Regions from separate parts of the Roseateles sp. GW821-FHT09G09 genome, predicted to be linked through region 2. Evidence: predicted binding sites of a transcription regulator. Region 2 holds the regulator's gene; each other region holds the start of a gene.
The links. Region 2 encodes LexA, which represses DNA repair genes until DNA is damaged. Its sites were predicted from a motif close to ACTGTATNNNNATACAGT; they were not measured.

Region 1 (4,398 bases), on a different contig from region 2:
GGGTGCCGGCGTCAGGACGCCATTGGGACTGATGGCCGCCGTGGTGGGGGCGGCCGTGGGGACGACGACCTCGGGGTCGTCGCTGGCCGCCTGCACGATCAGGCAACCGCAGGTGAGGATCAGCGCCGGCAGCGCGAGCTTCCAGTTGGTGTGGGCAAGGGTGCGGAGAACGGTGTCGCGGATCGTCACGGCGGTCGGGCTGGGCTGGCGGCTGGGTCCGGAGGGAGGAGGGGGTCAGGGTTTGACCGTCGCGAAGTTTAAGTTCTTCGCGGCGAACTGCCAGCCGAGCCCGCCGTAACGTGCGTTACGCGCGCGCCCGGACCCTTCCGGTCCGATGCGCACCAGTGAGGGATTGAATCGGGATGTCAGTCCCAGGCCTTGCGCAGCTTGGCGGCGACATCCATCGCCGGCTTCACGAGCGCCGGCAGTGGCGCCTGCGCCTGGTTGGCGGGACCGACCTTCTCGAAGTGGCGCACCACCTTGCCGGGCAGGAAACGCGACACGCTCGCGTAGAGGTGCCGGTCGCCGTGCCGCGTCTGCTGCGTCACGTAGAAGCGCTGCGGCACCATCACCGCGAGGTGGTCCTTCGCCCGCGTCATCGCGACGTAGAGCAGTCGTCGCTCCTCCTCGATCTGCGCCTGCGCGCCGGTGCTCAGGTCCGACGGCATGCAGCCGTCCACGCAGTTCAGCAGGTAGACCGCATTCCACTCCTGCCCCTTGGCCGAATGGATGGTCGACAGGATCAGGTAGTCCTCGTCCTTCAGCGGCACGCCCGACTCGTCGCTGCTCGCGTCGGGCGGGTCCAGCGTCAGCTCGGTCAGGAAGCGCTCCCGCGAGCCGTAGCCTTGCGCGATGCGCGTGATCTGCTCCAGGTCGGACAGTCTCACCGGCGCATCGTCGTAGAGCCGCTCCAGATGCGGCGCGTACCACTGCACCGCCTCCTCCAGATCCAAGGGCCAGCTCGATCCCGAGATCAGCTGCAGCATCAGATCGCGCAACGCAGTCCAGGAAGACGCCGCGGCGCGCGGTGGCTCGAAATCGCGCAGCGCCTGCGCCGGGTCGGCCGCCGGCGCCATCGCGTCGAGCAGCCGTCTCGCGCTCGCCGGGCCGAAGCCCGGCAGGAGCTGCGCCACGCGGAAACCCGCCAGCCGGCCGCGCGGGTTCTCCGCCCAGCGCAGCACGCTCAGCACGTCCTTCACATGCGTGCTCTCGAGGAATTTCAGGCCGCCGAACTTGACGAACGGGATGTTGCGTCGCGTCAGCTCCAGCTCCAGCGGCGCCGCGTGGCTCGAGGTCCGGAACAGCACCGCCTGCTTCGTCAGCTTCAGGCCCTGCTCGCGGCGCTCCAGCACCTTGTCGGCGACCCATTGCGCCTGCCGCGCCTCGTCGTCCACGGTCACCAGATGCGGCAGCTCGCTCGAGGCCTTGTCGGTCCACAGGCGCTTGTCGTGGCGCTCGCGCGCCATCGCAATCACGGCGTTGGACGCGTCCAGGATGGTCTGCGTCGACCGGTAGTTGCGCTCCAGCGCGACCACGCGCGCGGGCGGATCGAACTGGGCGGGGAATTCCAGGATGTTGCGCACTTCCGCCGCGCGGAACGAGTAGATCGCCTGCGCGTCGTCGCCCACCACCGTCAACCGGTCGCCACGCGGCTTGAGCCGTTTCAGGATCGTCGCCTGCAGCCGGTTGGTGTCCTGGTACTCGTCGACCAGCACATGCTGGAAGCGCTCGCCCAGCTCCGCGGCCAGCGTGTCGTCGCTCATCAGCGCCGACCAGTAGAGCAGCAGGTCGTCGTAGTCGAGCAGTTGCTGCTGCTGCTTCTCCTCGACATAGGCCTTGAACAGGCGCTTGAGCTCGTCATGGACCGGGAAGCACCAGGGGAAGTGCTCCTGCAGCACCTGGTCCAGCCGCGCCTCGCTGTTCACGACGCGCGAATAGATGTTGAGGCAGGTCGCCTTCAGCGGGAAGCGCTCGGTGGTCTCGGCCAGCCCCAGCGCCTGGCGCTGCAGGCCCATCAGGTCCTCGGCGTCGGCGCGGTCGAGGATGGTGAAGTTGGGCGCGAGGCCGATGCGATGCGCGTACTCGCGCAGCAGCCGCGCGCCCACGCTGTGGAAGGTGCCGGCCCACGGGAAACGCGGCGGTGCCTGCGTCGCGCGCAGGCCGAGCGCGCGATGCAGCACGCGGCCCGCGCGACGTTCCATCTCGCCCGCGGCGCGGCGCGAGAAGGTCAGCAGCAGCAATCGCTGAGGATCGGCGCCGGATTGGATCAGGCGCGCCACGCGCGACGCCAGCGTCTTCGTCTTCCCGGATCCTGCGCCGGCGATCACCAGCAGCGGCCCGTGGTCCGGAACGCCTTTATCCAGGCCGTGCTCGACGGCGGAGCGCTGCTCGGGGTTGAGGTCGGCGAAGACGTCGTTCTGCGTGTCGGCGAGGGCATCGGGGCACATGGCCGCGATCATAGCTGTATGCATCAACAGTGATTGCATGCCTGACCCGACCTTCAGTACTTCCACCGCCGCTGGCCCTCACCCCCACCCTCTCCCGCAAGCGGGAGAGGGAGCCCGATCGGCTCGACTCGCGGCGCTGGCTCTTCTCTGCGCCCCTCTCTTGCCAGGGAGGCAGCGCAGGAAGGGCCTCGGTTGGGCTCCCTCTCCCGCACCGCGGCAGAGGGGAGTAAGAAGGGCGCCGATCTGGCTCCCTCTCCCGCACCGCGGGAGAGGGCGGGGGGTGAGGGCCGCGGTCTTCGCAGGCGGGCCATTGACGAGGAGGGCATATGGCTTGCCGGGATCGGAACAGACTCGCTCTGCTCCCTTCGATCCCATGCTCCAGATCCTCGTCATCCTCAGCGCGCTGTCCATGCCCCTCGTGGCCTGGGCGTCCCAGCGCGGCGTCTTCGGCCCCGACAACGGCGCCATCTCCGACCGTTTCCCGACGCTGCTCGTCGCCGACGGCTACGCGTTCTCCATCTGGGGCGTGATCTTCCTGCTCGACCTGGTCTTCGCCGCCTGGCTGCTGCGCGGCCAGCCCGTCCCGGACCGGGAAGGGCACCGCGACTCCCACCGCTGCCACTGGCTGGTCATCCTCGGCTTCACGCTGACGGCCAGCTGGATGATCGTGTTCTCGCAGCAGTGGTTCGGCCTGGCGCTGGCCGTCATCTGGGCCGCGCTGGCGAGCCTGCTGTGGGCCTTGATGCTGGTGGCGCGCGCCATGCCGCGCGGCGCGCAGTCGTGGCTCGCCGTGTTCCCGCTGGCGCTGCACACGGGATGGTTGTCGCTGGCCGCGTTCCTGGACACCGCGCAGACCGTCGTCGCCGCGCAGATGCTGCCGACGCAGGACCAGTTGCCCTGGACGATGGTGCTGTGGGCGCTCGCCGCTTTGCTGCTGCTGGTCGCCAATGCGCGGCTGCACGCGCCGGGCACCGGCCCCGCGGCGCTCGGTTATGCCGGCGCCGCAGTGTGGGGCCTGGTGGGCGTGTACGTGAAGCAGACCGCCTCGCCGATGACCGGCTCCGACGGCTCCGCCTGGATCGCGCTGGCGCTGGCCGCGATGCTCGCCGCGCAGACCCTCTGGCTGCGTGTGAGACCTGCCGCGCCCACCGGTCCCGTCACGCCAGGCGGCGCTCGTCCTTCGCGTCGAACAGGTGGGCCGACTCCGCCGCCCATTGCAGGCGAACCGCGTCACCGACATTGAGGTGGGGATTGCCCGAGACGCGCGCCGTCATCGGACCGCTCGGCGTGTCCACCAGCAGGTAGGTCTCGGGGCCGGTCGGCTCGCTCATCTTCAGCACGCCCGGCATGCCGCCCGCGCCGGCGTCGGTGGTCTCCGCCAGCCGGATGTGTTCCGGACGCACGCCGTAGAGCACGGCGCCCGCCGCGTCGATCGAGGCCTGCTGCCCCGCGTTCACCGGCAGGGTCACGCCTTGCGCCGCCAGCGCGCCGCCGCCGTTGCGCTCGGCGCTGACGAAGTTCATCGTGGGTGAGCCGATGAACTCGGCCACGAAGCGGTTGGCCGGCCGCGCGTAGATCTCTTCCGGCGTGCCGAACTGCTGCACCAGACCGTCGCGCATCACCGCGATGCGGTCGCCCAGCGTCATCGCCTCGACCTGGTCGTGGGTGACGTAGACGGTCGTGGTCTTGGTGCGCTGGTGCAACAGCTTGATCTCGGCGCGCATCTCGATGCGCAGCTTGGCGTCCAGGTTGGACAGCGGCTCGTCGAACAGGAACAGCTTCGGGTCGCGCGCCAGCGCGCGGCCCATCGCCACGCGCTGCCGCTGGCCGCCCGACAGCTGGCCCGGCTTGCGGTCCAGCAGGTGGTCGATCTGCAGCATCTTCGCGACGCGCTGCACCGTGGCCTCGCGCTGCGCCTTCGGCACCTTGCGCATCTCCAGCCCGAAGGCGA
Region 2 (4,398 bases):
GCTGAAGCTGGACGTTCAGCTGTGCTTCGCGCTCTATTCGACCTCGCTGGCGATGACGAAGCTCTACAAGCCGCTGCTGGCTCCGATGGGCCTGACCTACCCGCAATACCTGGCGATGCTGGTGCTGTGGGAGACCGACGGCCCGAGCGTCTCTGAACTGGGGCAACGGCTGAACCTGGACTCCGGCACGCTCACGCCGCTGCTCAAGCGCCTCGAGTCGAGTGGTTTCATCGAGCGCCGTCGTGCGCTGACCGATGAGCGTCGCGTCGAGATCCATCTGACGCCGGCCGGCCGCGCACTGCGCGACCAGGCCGTCGCCATCCCTGAACAGCTGGCCTGCGCCAGCGCCTGCGGCCCCGCCGAACTGGAGTCGCTGACAAAGCGCCTGCATGAATTGCGAGCCAACGTACTGACCCACCTGGCTCGCGATCCCGCCGATCCCGTCACTGCGGACGAGGATGGCGAGACCTGACCCCGAGTTGTCCGTTCACCCCCCACCCATCACCACCAAGGAGCCTCACATGGCCATCGAAAAAGCCCTCTACACCGCCACCGCCACCGCCACTGGCGGCCGTCAAGGCACCGCGCAGTCGTCCGACGGCGCGCTGAAGGTCGACCTGTCGACGCCAAAGGAACTCGGCGGCGGCGGCGGTGCCGGCACCAACCCTGAACAACTGTTCGCCGCGGGCTACTCCGCCTGCTTCATCGGCGCGATGAAGGCCGTCTCGGGCCGCAACAAGGTCGCCCTGCCGGCCGAAGTCTCGATCACCAGCGAAGTCGGCATCGGCCCCCACGCCAACAAGCCGGGCGCCTTCGGCATCGCCGTGTCGATGAAGATCTCGGTGCCGGGCATGGACCGCGCCGCGCTGGAGAAGCTGGTCGCCGAGGCGCACGAGGTCTGCCCGTACTCCAACGCCACCCGCGGCAACATCGACGTCACGCTGACGATCGTCTGATCGTCCGGATCCGGCCCCATCCGGATTCGCGATGAAAAAAGCGCCGGCAATGCCGGCGCTTTTTCTTTGGCCCGATTCTTTGGTCCGATGCGGGATCAGCGATGCGCGACGGGATCAGCGCGGCCGCAGCAGCGTGAGCATCAATTCGATGCGCGCCGCCCAGGGCGACAGCGCGGCCGCGGGTTCGTCGCTCGCGCCGACGATGCGCCCCTGCGCGCATCGCGTCGTGCGCCAGACCGGGATGCCGGCGTCCTTGAGCGCCTGGACCGGCGCATCGAGCGCGCGGTTCAGCGTGCCGTTCCCGGTGCAGGCCAGCACCAGCCCCTGGAGCCCCGCGGCACGCCAGGCCTCCAGGGCGCGCGCGTCGGCCCCGCCGTGGCTGACCAGCACCTCGACCCACGGCCAGCGCGAAGCGTCCTCGGGCAGCAAGGTCGCGCTCAAGGCCTCGCCCTGGGGCCAATCGCGGAAGCGGCGCACGATCCCCTCCTCCACCACGGCCAGCGGCCCGGCGTCGGGCCCGGCCTCGAAGGCATCGAGGCGGTAGGTGTGCGTCTTGCGCAGCTCCAAGCCCGACCACACCTTCCCCGCAACGACCGCGACGACACCGCGCACGTCGTCGGCCTCGGCCACGGCCACCGCGTCGAGCAGGTTCTGCGGACCATCCGCCTGGATGGCCGTCGCCGGGCGCATCGCCGCCGTCAGGACGACCGGCTTCTCGGGCGCGAGCACGCGCTGCAGCAGGTAGGCGGTCTCCTCCAGCGTGTCGGTGCCGTGCGTGATCACGATGCCGCGCACCTCGGGGCGATCCAGATGCGCCCGCACCCGGCGCGCGAGGCGGGCCCAGGTCGCGTGATCCATGTCCTTGCTGTCGAGCTGCGCCAGTTGCTCAGCCTCGAGCGCCCTGGCCGCCAGCGCCGGCACCGCGCCCACCAACGCCGCCACCGACAGCGAGCCGGCCTTGTAGCCGACGTTGTCCGTCGCGCGCCCGGAAGCGCCGGCGATGGTCCCGCCGGTGCCGATGATCACGAGGGTCTGCGCCGCACTTTGCAATTTCTCGTCTCCTGTATAAAAATCCAGATGCTGGATGAATTCTCAGGCGGCCTCCGAACCCTCGGGTCGCCTCGTCTTCGACATCCGCCCCTCAATGGAACAAAGGCTTGCTCGTGGACACTCCGCCCAAACTCACCGCCCGGCAACAGCAGATCTTCGATCTGGTCCGCGACAGCATCGAGAGCACCGGCTCGCCACCCACCCGCGCGGAGATCGCGCAGCAACTGGGCTTCAAGTCCGCCAACGCCGCCGAGGAACACCTGCAGGCCTTGGCGCGCAAGGGCGTCATCGAACTGGTGGGCGGCACCGCTCGCGGGATCCGGTTGCCATCGACGGCATTGCGCCAGGTCAATCGCGCGCGGGAGCACAGCCAGTTCGCGCTGCCGCTGGCGAGCCTCGCGCAGCTGACCTTGCCGCTGGTGGGCCGGGTCGCCGCTGGCGCCCCCATCCTGGCCGAGGAACACGTCGAACAGCACTATAGCGTCGACCCCTCGATGTTCTCGAAGGCGCCGGACTTCCTGCTGCGCGTGAAAGGCATGAGCATGAAGGACATCGGCATCGTGGACGGCGACCTGCTCGCCGTGCAGAAGATCAGCGAGGCTCGCAACGGTCAGGTCGTCGTGGCGCGCATCGGGGAAGAGGTCACCGTGAAGCGCTTCCAGCGCCATGCCGACGGCATTCGCCTGCTGCCTGAAAACAGCGACTTCCAGCCGATCGAGGTCAGCCCGGACGAACAGTTTGCGATCGAGGGCCTGGCGGTCGGCCTGATCCGCTCCGGCGGCTTCCACTGAGCGCCAGGATTCCCTCATGAGCGCGCGAAAGACGCACACCAAGGCGGCTTCGGCTGCGGAATGCGCGTCGCTTCGGCAGATTCCCAACATCGGACCGGCGATGGTGCGCGATTTCGAGCGGATGGGGATTCGTCAGCCGGCGGATCTCGTCGGTGCCGATGCCTTTGCGCTGTATCAACGGATCTGCAAACTGACCGGTCAGCGGCACGATCCGTGCGTGCTGGATACCTATATGGCCGCCGTCGATTTCATGAACGGCGGCCCACCACGAGATTGGTGGAGTTATACGGCACAACGAAAGCGCGAATATCCGGATCTTTGATCTCGGACCCGTCGCAGCAAATGTCGCGCAACCAGTGGACGACGCCAGCGAACACACAAAAGAAAAAACCCTGCCGATTTGCATCGACAGGGTTTTAATGCTGGCGGAGTGGACGGGGCTCGAACCCGCGACCCCCGGCGTGACAGGCCGGTATTCTAACCAACTGAACTACCACTCCAGATACGACGCTATTGGGTGCATCGATATCATTTGCGAACAAGTTCTGCTGCAAGCCATCGGCTCCATGCAGAACCGTGATGCAGCCAAGCCTTGTCAAACTTGGCGTCCCCTAGGGGATTCGAACCCCTGTAGCCACCGTGAAAGGGTGGTGTCCTAGGCCTCTAGACGAAGGGGACTGGACTTGCTGTCTCGACTCGAACCGCGTGTACCTTGCAACCATCCCACCCGAAGGTGCTCTGGTGGAGGTAAGCGGGATCGAACCGCTGACCTCTTGCATGCCATGCAAGCGCTCTCCCAGCTGAGCTATACCCCCGAATGCTTTCGCATCGAATCGGTACGCCGCCCGAGTCTCAACTGTGTTGGCGGAGTGGACGGGACTCGAACCCGCGACCCCCGGCGTGACAGGCCGGTATTCTAACCAACTGAACTACCACTCCAGATACTCAAGATCTTTCGATCCGTCGCATCAAACTCATGTCGCTTTGATTCGATCAATTGCTTGATGTCATCGCTGCGTCGATTTCGTTACTGTACCTGATTTTGACAACGATCAAATCGAATTCCAAAGAATTTTTCGATTTTCTCATTCAATCTCTGGTCAGCAACCAAGTTCGAAACTTGGCGTCCCCTAGGGGATTCGAACCCCTGTAGCCACCGTGAAAGGGTGGTGTCCTAGGCCTCTAGACGAAGGGGACTGAACCTTCTTCCCTTGAACCGCGCGCCACGCAAACTGAAGTTTGGTGGAGGTAAGCGGGATCGAACCGCTGACCTCTTGCATGCCATGCAAGCGCTCTCCCAGCTGAGCTATACCCCCTTCGGGGATTCGACCCGGCTTCTTTTCGGCTCTTGAATTTCATCGGGGAGCTCGCGCTCCCCGTTTTGATTCATCGTCTGCCGCTTCGAAGTTCGTTTCGAACGTCGCGCTGTTCAAGCGAGAACGAGAGTATAGATCGAGTTTTAAACGGAACGCAAGCGGTTCAACAAAATTTCTTTGTCGAAAAGTTCCAGCACCGCGTCCACCGACGGGGTCTGCGAACGACCGCAGGCCAGCACCCGCACGGGAATCGCCAATTGCGGCATCTTCAAGCCATGCGCGCCG
Region 3 (4,398 bases), on a different contig from region 2:
ACCGCCCGGCGCGCGAGGTCGGAGCCAAATCCGCGCCCCACCAGAAAACGCAGGCGCTTGGCCAGCGCCGCGGCATCCGCCGCCGGTCCCTCGCCGAACTTGCGTCGCAACAACTCGCAGGCCCGCTCCAGCTCGCCGGCCGCGAGCGTCGAACGCTGCTCCGCGTCCAGCGAGATCCCATGCTGCGCGAGCTCCTGCTCGATGCGCCTCTGGCCGAATCGCTGCGAGCGCACATGGATCCGGGACTCGACGAATCTCGAGTCGTCGAGATACCCGTTGGCCTTGAGCCAGTCGAGGACCGCGTCGACTTCGACGCTGGGCCCCTGCGGTTCGTCTTCATCCGGAAAGTCATCGCTCAAGCCTGCCGAGGCTTCGGCAGCTTCGGCCTGGCGGTCACGCGCGATGCGCAGCAGCTTGCGCCGCAACTCCATGGCGCTGTGCTCCCGCTGCGCGAGCAGCGCCACTGCACGGGCCTTCAGCGACAGCGGCTGCGAGGCCCGGCCCCGCCGACCCTCTGGCGGGGTCATGCGACTGCCCCGCGCTTACTCGGCGTCGCCGCCGGGCGTCGCTCCCAGCAGCGGGACGCCCAGCGAATCGCGGATCTTGTTCTCGATCTCGACCGCCAGGTCCGCGTTCTCGCGCAGGAACTCGCGCGCGTTGTCCTTGCCCTGACCGATCTTCTCGCCGCCGTAGGCGTACCAGGAGCCGGCCTTCTCGACGATCTTGGCAGCCACGCCCATGTCGATGATCTCACCCTCGCGGCTGATGCCTTCGCCGTAGAGGATGTCGAACTCCGCCGTCTTGAACGGCGGCGCGACCTTGTTCTTGACGACCTTGACCTTGGTCTCGGAACCGATGACTTCCTCGCCCTTCTTGATCGAGCCGATGCGGCGGATGTCCAGACGCACCGACGCGTAGAACTTCAGCGCATTGCCGCCGGTCGTCGTTTCCGGGCTGCCGAACATCACACCGATCTTCATGCGGATCTGGTTGATGAAGACGACGGTGCAATTGGTCTTCTTGATGGTGGCGGTCAGCTTGCGCAGCGCCTGGCTCATCAGGCGGGCCTGCAGGCCCGGCAGCGAGTCGCCCATTTCGCCTTCAAGTTCCGCCTTCGGCGTCAGCGCGGCCACCGAGTCGATGACGATCAGGTCGACCGAGCCGGAGCGCACCAGCGAGTCCACGATCTCCAGCGCCTGTTCGCCGGTGTCGGGCTGGCTGATCAGCAGTTCCTGCAGGTTGACGCCGAGCTTCTGTGCGTACTGGACGTCGAGCGCGTGTTCCGCATCGATGAAGGCGCACACGCCGTCCAGCTTCTGCATCTGGGCGATGACCTGGAGCGTCAGCGTGGTCTTGCCGGAGGATTCCGGGCCGTAGATCTCGACCACGCGGCCGCGCGGCAGACCGCCGACGCCCAGCGCGATGTCCAAGCCCAGCGAGCCGGTGGAGACGACCTGGATGTCCTCGATCTTCTCGCCTTCGGCCAGTCGCATGATCGAGCCCTTGCCGAACTGCTTTTCGATCTGGGCGAGGGCGGCCTGCAGGGCCTTGGCTTTTTCGGTGTTGGCGTTCTTCACGGGGGCGTCCATGCAATCTTCTCCTGTTGGCTGCGGCGGATTATGGCGCAATCTGTATATCTGTACAGTACTTTGTCGAGTCCGTCGGCCCGCTGTGAAGGGCCGTGGAAGGTCGATGGCGCCATCTTAGGCAGTTGCTGGCTCACAGGATGAGCCAGTCGCCCGATTGCCGCTTTTTTCCCTCAGGGGTGGGAAGCGCCTTCATTCGAACCTGTCGCCGGCCTGACCCGGCACCCCCGACAGTCGCCTTGGCAGACGCCTCGGAAACGCCTAGGGAACACCGACGGACCGCTCCCTAGAATGTCTCCATGACCAGAGGGGACGACACATGCGCATCTTGATCGCCGAAGACGACCAGGTCCTCGCCGACGGCCTGCTGCGTTCGTTGCGGGCGTCGGGCTGCGCGGTCGACCAGGTCGGCAGCGGCAGCGAGGCGGATGCGGCCCTCGCCTCGCATGAGTTCGACCTGCTGATCCTCGATCTGGGACTGCCCAAGTTGCACGGCCTCGAAGTGCTGAGACGCTTGCGCGCGCGCGGCTCGGCCGTGCCGGTGCTGATCCTGACCGCGGCGGACAGCATCGAGGAGCGCGTCAAGGGGCTGGACCTGGGCGCCGACGACTACATGGCCAAGCCGTTCTCGCTGCAGGAACTCGAGGCCCGCGTGCGCGCGTTGACGCGGCGCGGACTCGGCACCGCGTCGAACGTGATCCGCCATGGGCCGCTGAGCTTCGACGCGACTGGCCGGGTCGCCTACATCAACGAGCAGATGGTGGAACTGTCGGCGCGGGAACTGTCGCTGCTGGAAGTCCTGCTGCAACGCGCCGGGCGCCTCGTGAGCAAGGACCAATTGGTCGAGCGGTTGTGCGAATGGGGCGAGGAAGTCAGCAACAACGCGATCGAGGTCTACATCCATCGGTTGCGCAAGAAGATCGAGCAGGGGCCGATCCGCATCGCCACGGTGCGCGGATTGGGCTATTGCCTTGAGAAGATTCCCGGCTGAGCTGCCGCATGGCGGCTGATTCCTCCGGTCACCGCTCGCTGTTCGGCGAGATCCTCGACTGGATGCTCGCCCCGCTGCTGGTCATCTGGCCGATCAGCGTCGCGTTGACCTGGCTGGTGGCGCAGGGCATCGCCAACAAGCCCTACGACCGCGAGCTCGACGAGATGGCGCGCACGCTCGGGCTGCAGGTGGTGACGGAACCCGCCCCCGGTGACGCGGTCGCGAAGCGCGGCCGCTCGCGCTACGCGCTGGCGCCCGAGGCGGCCGCGCTGCTGCGCGCGGACGAGTCCGACACCGTCTACTACCAGGTCCTCGGCCTGCGCGGTGAACTGCTCAGCGGTGACGCCCAACTGCCGGTCCCCGAAGTGGAGCCGCCGATCGTCCCCTGGGAGGTCAACCGCCGCTTCGACGAAGTCAACAACGAACAGGTGCGCATCTCCTACCTGTGGGTGGTGCCGGAGGGGATGGCGGGCAGCGACCGGATGATGCTGGTGCAGGTCGCGGAGACCTTGGGCAAGCGCTCCCGGCTGACCAACGAGATCATCAAGGGCGTCATCCTGCCGCAGTTCGTGATCCTGCCGCTGGCAGTGCTGCTGGTGTGGCTGGCGCTGGCGCGAGGCATCGCGCCGCTGAACGATCTGCAGCGGCGCATCCGCTCGCGCGACAGCTCGGACCTGAGCCCCATCGATGAGCAACGCATCCCGGACGAGGTCGCGCCGCTGGTGCAGGCCATCAACGACCTGCTGGAGCGTCTCGACCAGTCGATCCGCTCGCAGAAGCACTTCCTTGCGGACGCCGCGCATCAGCTGAAGACGCCGCTTGCCGGGCTGCGCACGCAGGCCGAGCTGGCGCAGCGCGAGATCGACGAAGGTCGCAGTTCTCCGGCGGAGCTGCGTCGCTCGCTGAAGCAGATTGCCGTGTCGAGCCAGCGCGCGGCGCACATGGTCAACCAGTTGCTCGCGATGGCCCGCGCCGAGGACCAGGAACACGCCGCGCGCCGCAGCGAGGTGAACCTGGCGGTGCTGGCGATCGAGACGGTGCGCGACTTCGTGCCGCGCGCGATGGAGAAGCGCCTGGACCTCGGCTACGAGGGACCGGAGGCGAGCCAGGCGGGTCTGCGCATCAACGGGCATCCGCTGCTCATCCGCGAGCTGATCCGCAACCTCGTCGACAACGCGCTGCTCTACACGCCCAGCGGCGGCACGGTCACCGTGCGCGTGGTCGAGGACCCGTTCGGGCAGGTCTGCGTCCTGCAGGTCGAGGACTCGGGGCCTGGCATCGTCGAGTCGGAACGCGAGCAGATCTTCCAGCCGTTCTACCGCGCGCTGGGCACCAACGTCGACGGCTCCGGCCTGGGCCTCGCGATCGTGCGCGAGATCGTCCAGCAGCATGAGGCCGAGATCGCGGTCGACGACACGCGGGCGCGCCGGCAGGCGGAGTCGGACGGCGTCGGACCCGGCGCGCGCTTCACGGTCCGGTTCGCGGCGCATCCGTTGTCGAGTGCCCATGCCTGAGCGCCCTCGCCACCGGAAGCACGGCGGGAGCGGCCCGTGGCGCCGCCTGGTCAGCGCTGCGTCCCGCCCCGGCTCTTGGCGATCGACATCAGCATCCCCAGCGACAGACCCAAGGTCACCATCGCCGTTCCCCCGTACGAGATGAACGGCAGCGGCACCCCCACCACGGGCAGGATGCCGGTCACCATCCCCATGTTCACGAACACGTAGGTGAAGAAGCTCAGCGTGATCGCCCCCGCGAGCAGTCTGGAGAACAGCGTCGGCGCCTCATGCGCGATCGCCAGTCCGCGCAGGATCAGCGCGGTGA

Region 1: AC07O8_RS18855 (ATP-dependent helicase) is a predicted target of LexA. The motif match lies at 2,461-2,478, and genes of this name have one in related genera.
Region 3: recA (recombinase RecA) is a predicted target of LexA. The motif match lies at 1,629-1,646, and genes of this name have one in related genera.

Annotation. Positions count from the first base shown of each region.
Region 1 is NZ_JBWKOG010000007.1:17,720-22,117, forward strand. It holds gene AC07O8_RS18850 (serine hydrolase) at 1-189, opposite strand, end outside; gene AC07O8_RS18855 (ATP-dependent helicase) at 366-2,447, opposite strand; gene AC07O8_RS18860 (TspO-related membrane protein) at 2,821-3,690, shown strand; gene AC07O8_RS18865 (ABC transporter ATP-binding protein) at 3,605-4,398, opposite strand, start outside.
Region 2 is NZ_JBWKOG010000010.1:181,995-186,392, forward strand. It holds gene AC07O8_RS24185 (MarR family winged helix-turn-helix transcriptional regulator) at 1-472, shown strand, start outside; gene AC07O8_RS24190 (organic hydroperoxide resistance protein) at 522-956, shown strand; gene AC07O8_RS24195 (asparaginase) at 1,071-2,006, opposite strand; gene lexA (transcriptional repressor LexA) at 2,120-2,797, shown strand; gene AC07O8_RS24205 (helix-hairpin-helix domain-containing protein) at 2,814-3,119, shown strand; tRNA gene AC07O8_RS24210 (tRNA-Asp) at 3,221-3,297, opposite strand; tRNA gene AC07O8_RS24215 (tRNA-Glu) at 3,400-3,475, opposite strand; tRNA gene AC07O8_RS24220 (tRNA-Ala) at 3,537-3,612, opposite strand; tRNA gene AC07O8_RS24225 (tRNA-Asp) at 3,660-3,736, opposite strand; tRNA gene AC07O8_RS24230 (tRNA-Glu) at 3,919-3,994, opposite strand; tRNA gene AC07O8_RS24235 (tRNA-Ala) at 4,038-4,113, opposite strand; gene gltX (glutamate--tRNA ligase) at 4,257-4,398, opposite strand, start outside.
Region 3 is NZ_JBWKOG010000001.1:743,084-747,481, reverse strand. It holds gene AC07O8_RS03245 (regulatory protein RecX) at 1-464, opposite strand, end outside; gene recA (recombinase RecA) at 543-1,589, opposite strand; gene AC07O8_RS03235 (response regulator) at 1,906-2,577, shown strand; gene AC07O8_RS03230 (sensor histidine kinase) at 2,586-4,091, shown strand; gene rodA (rod shape-determining protein RodA) at 4,142-4,398, opposite strand, start outside.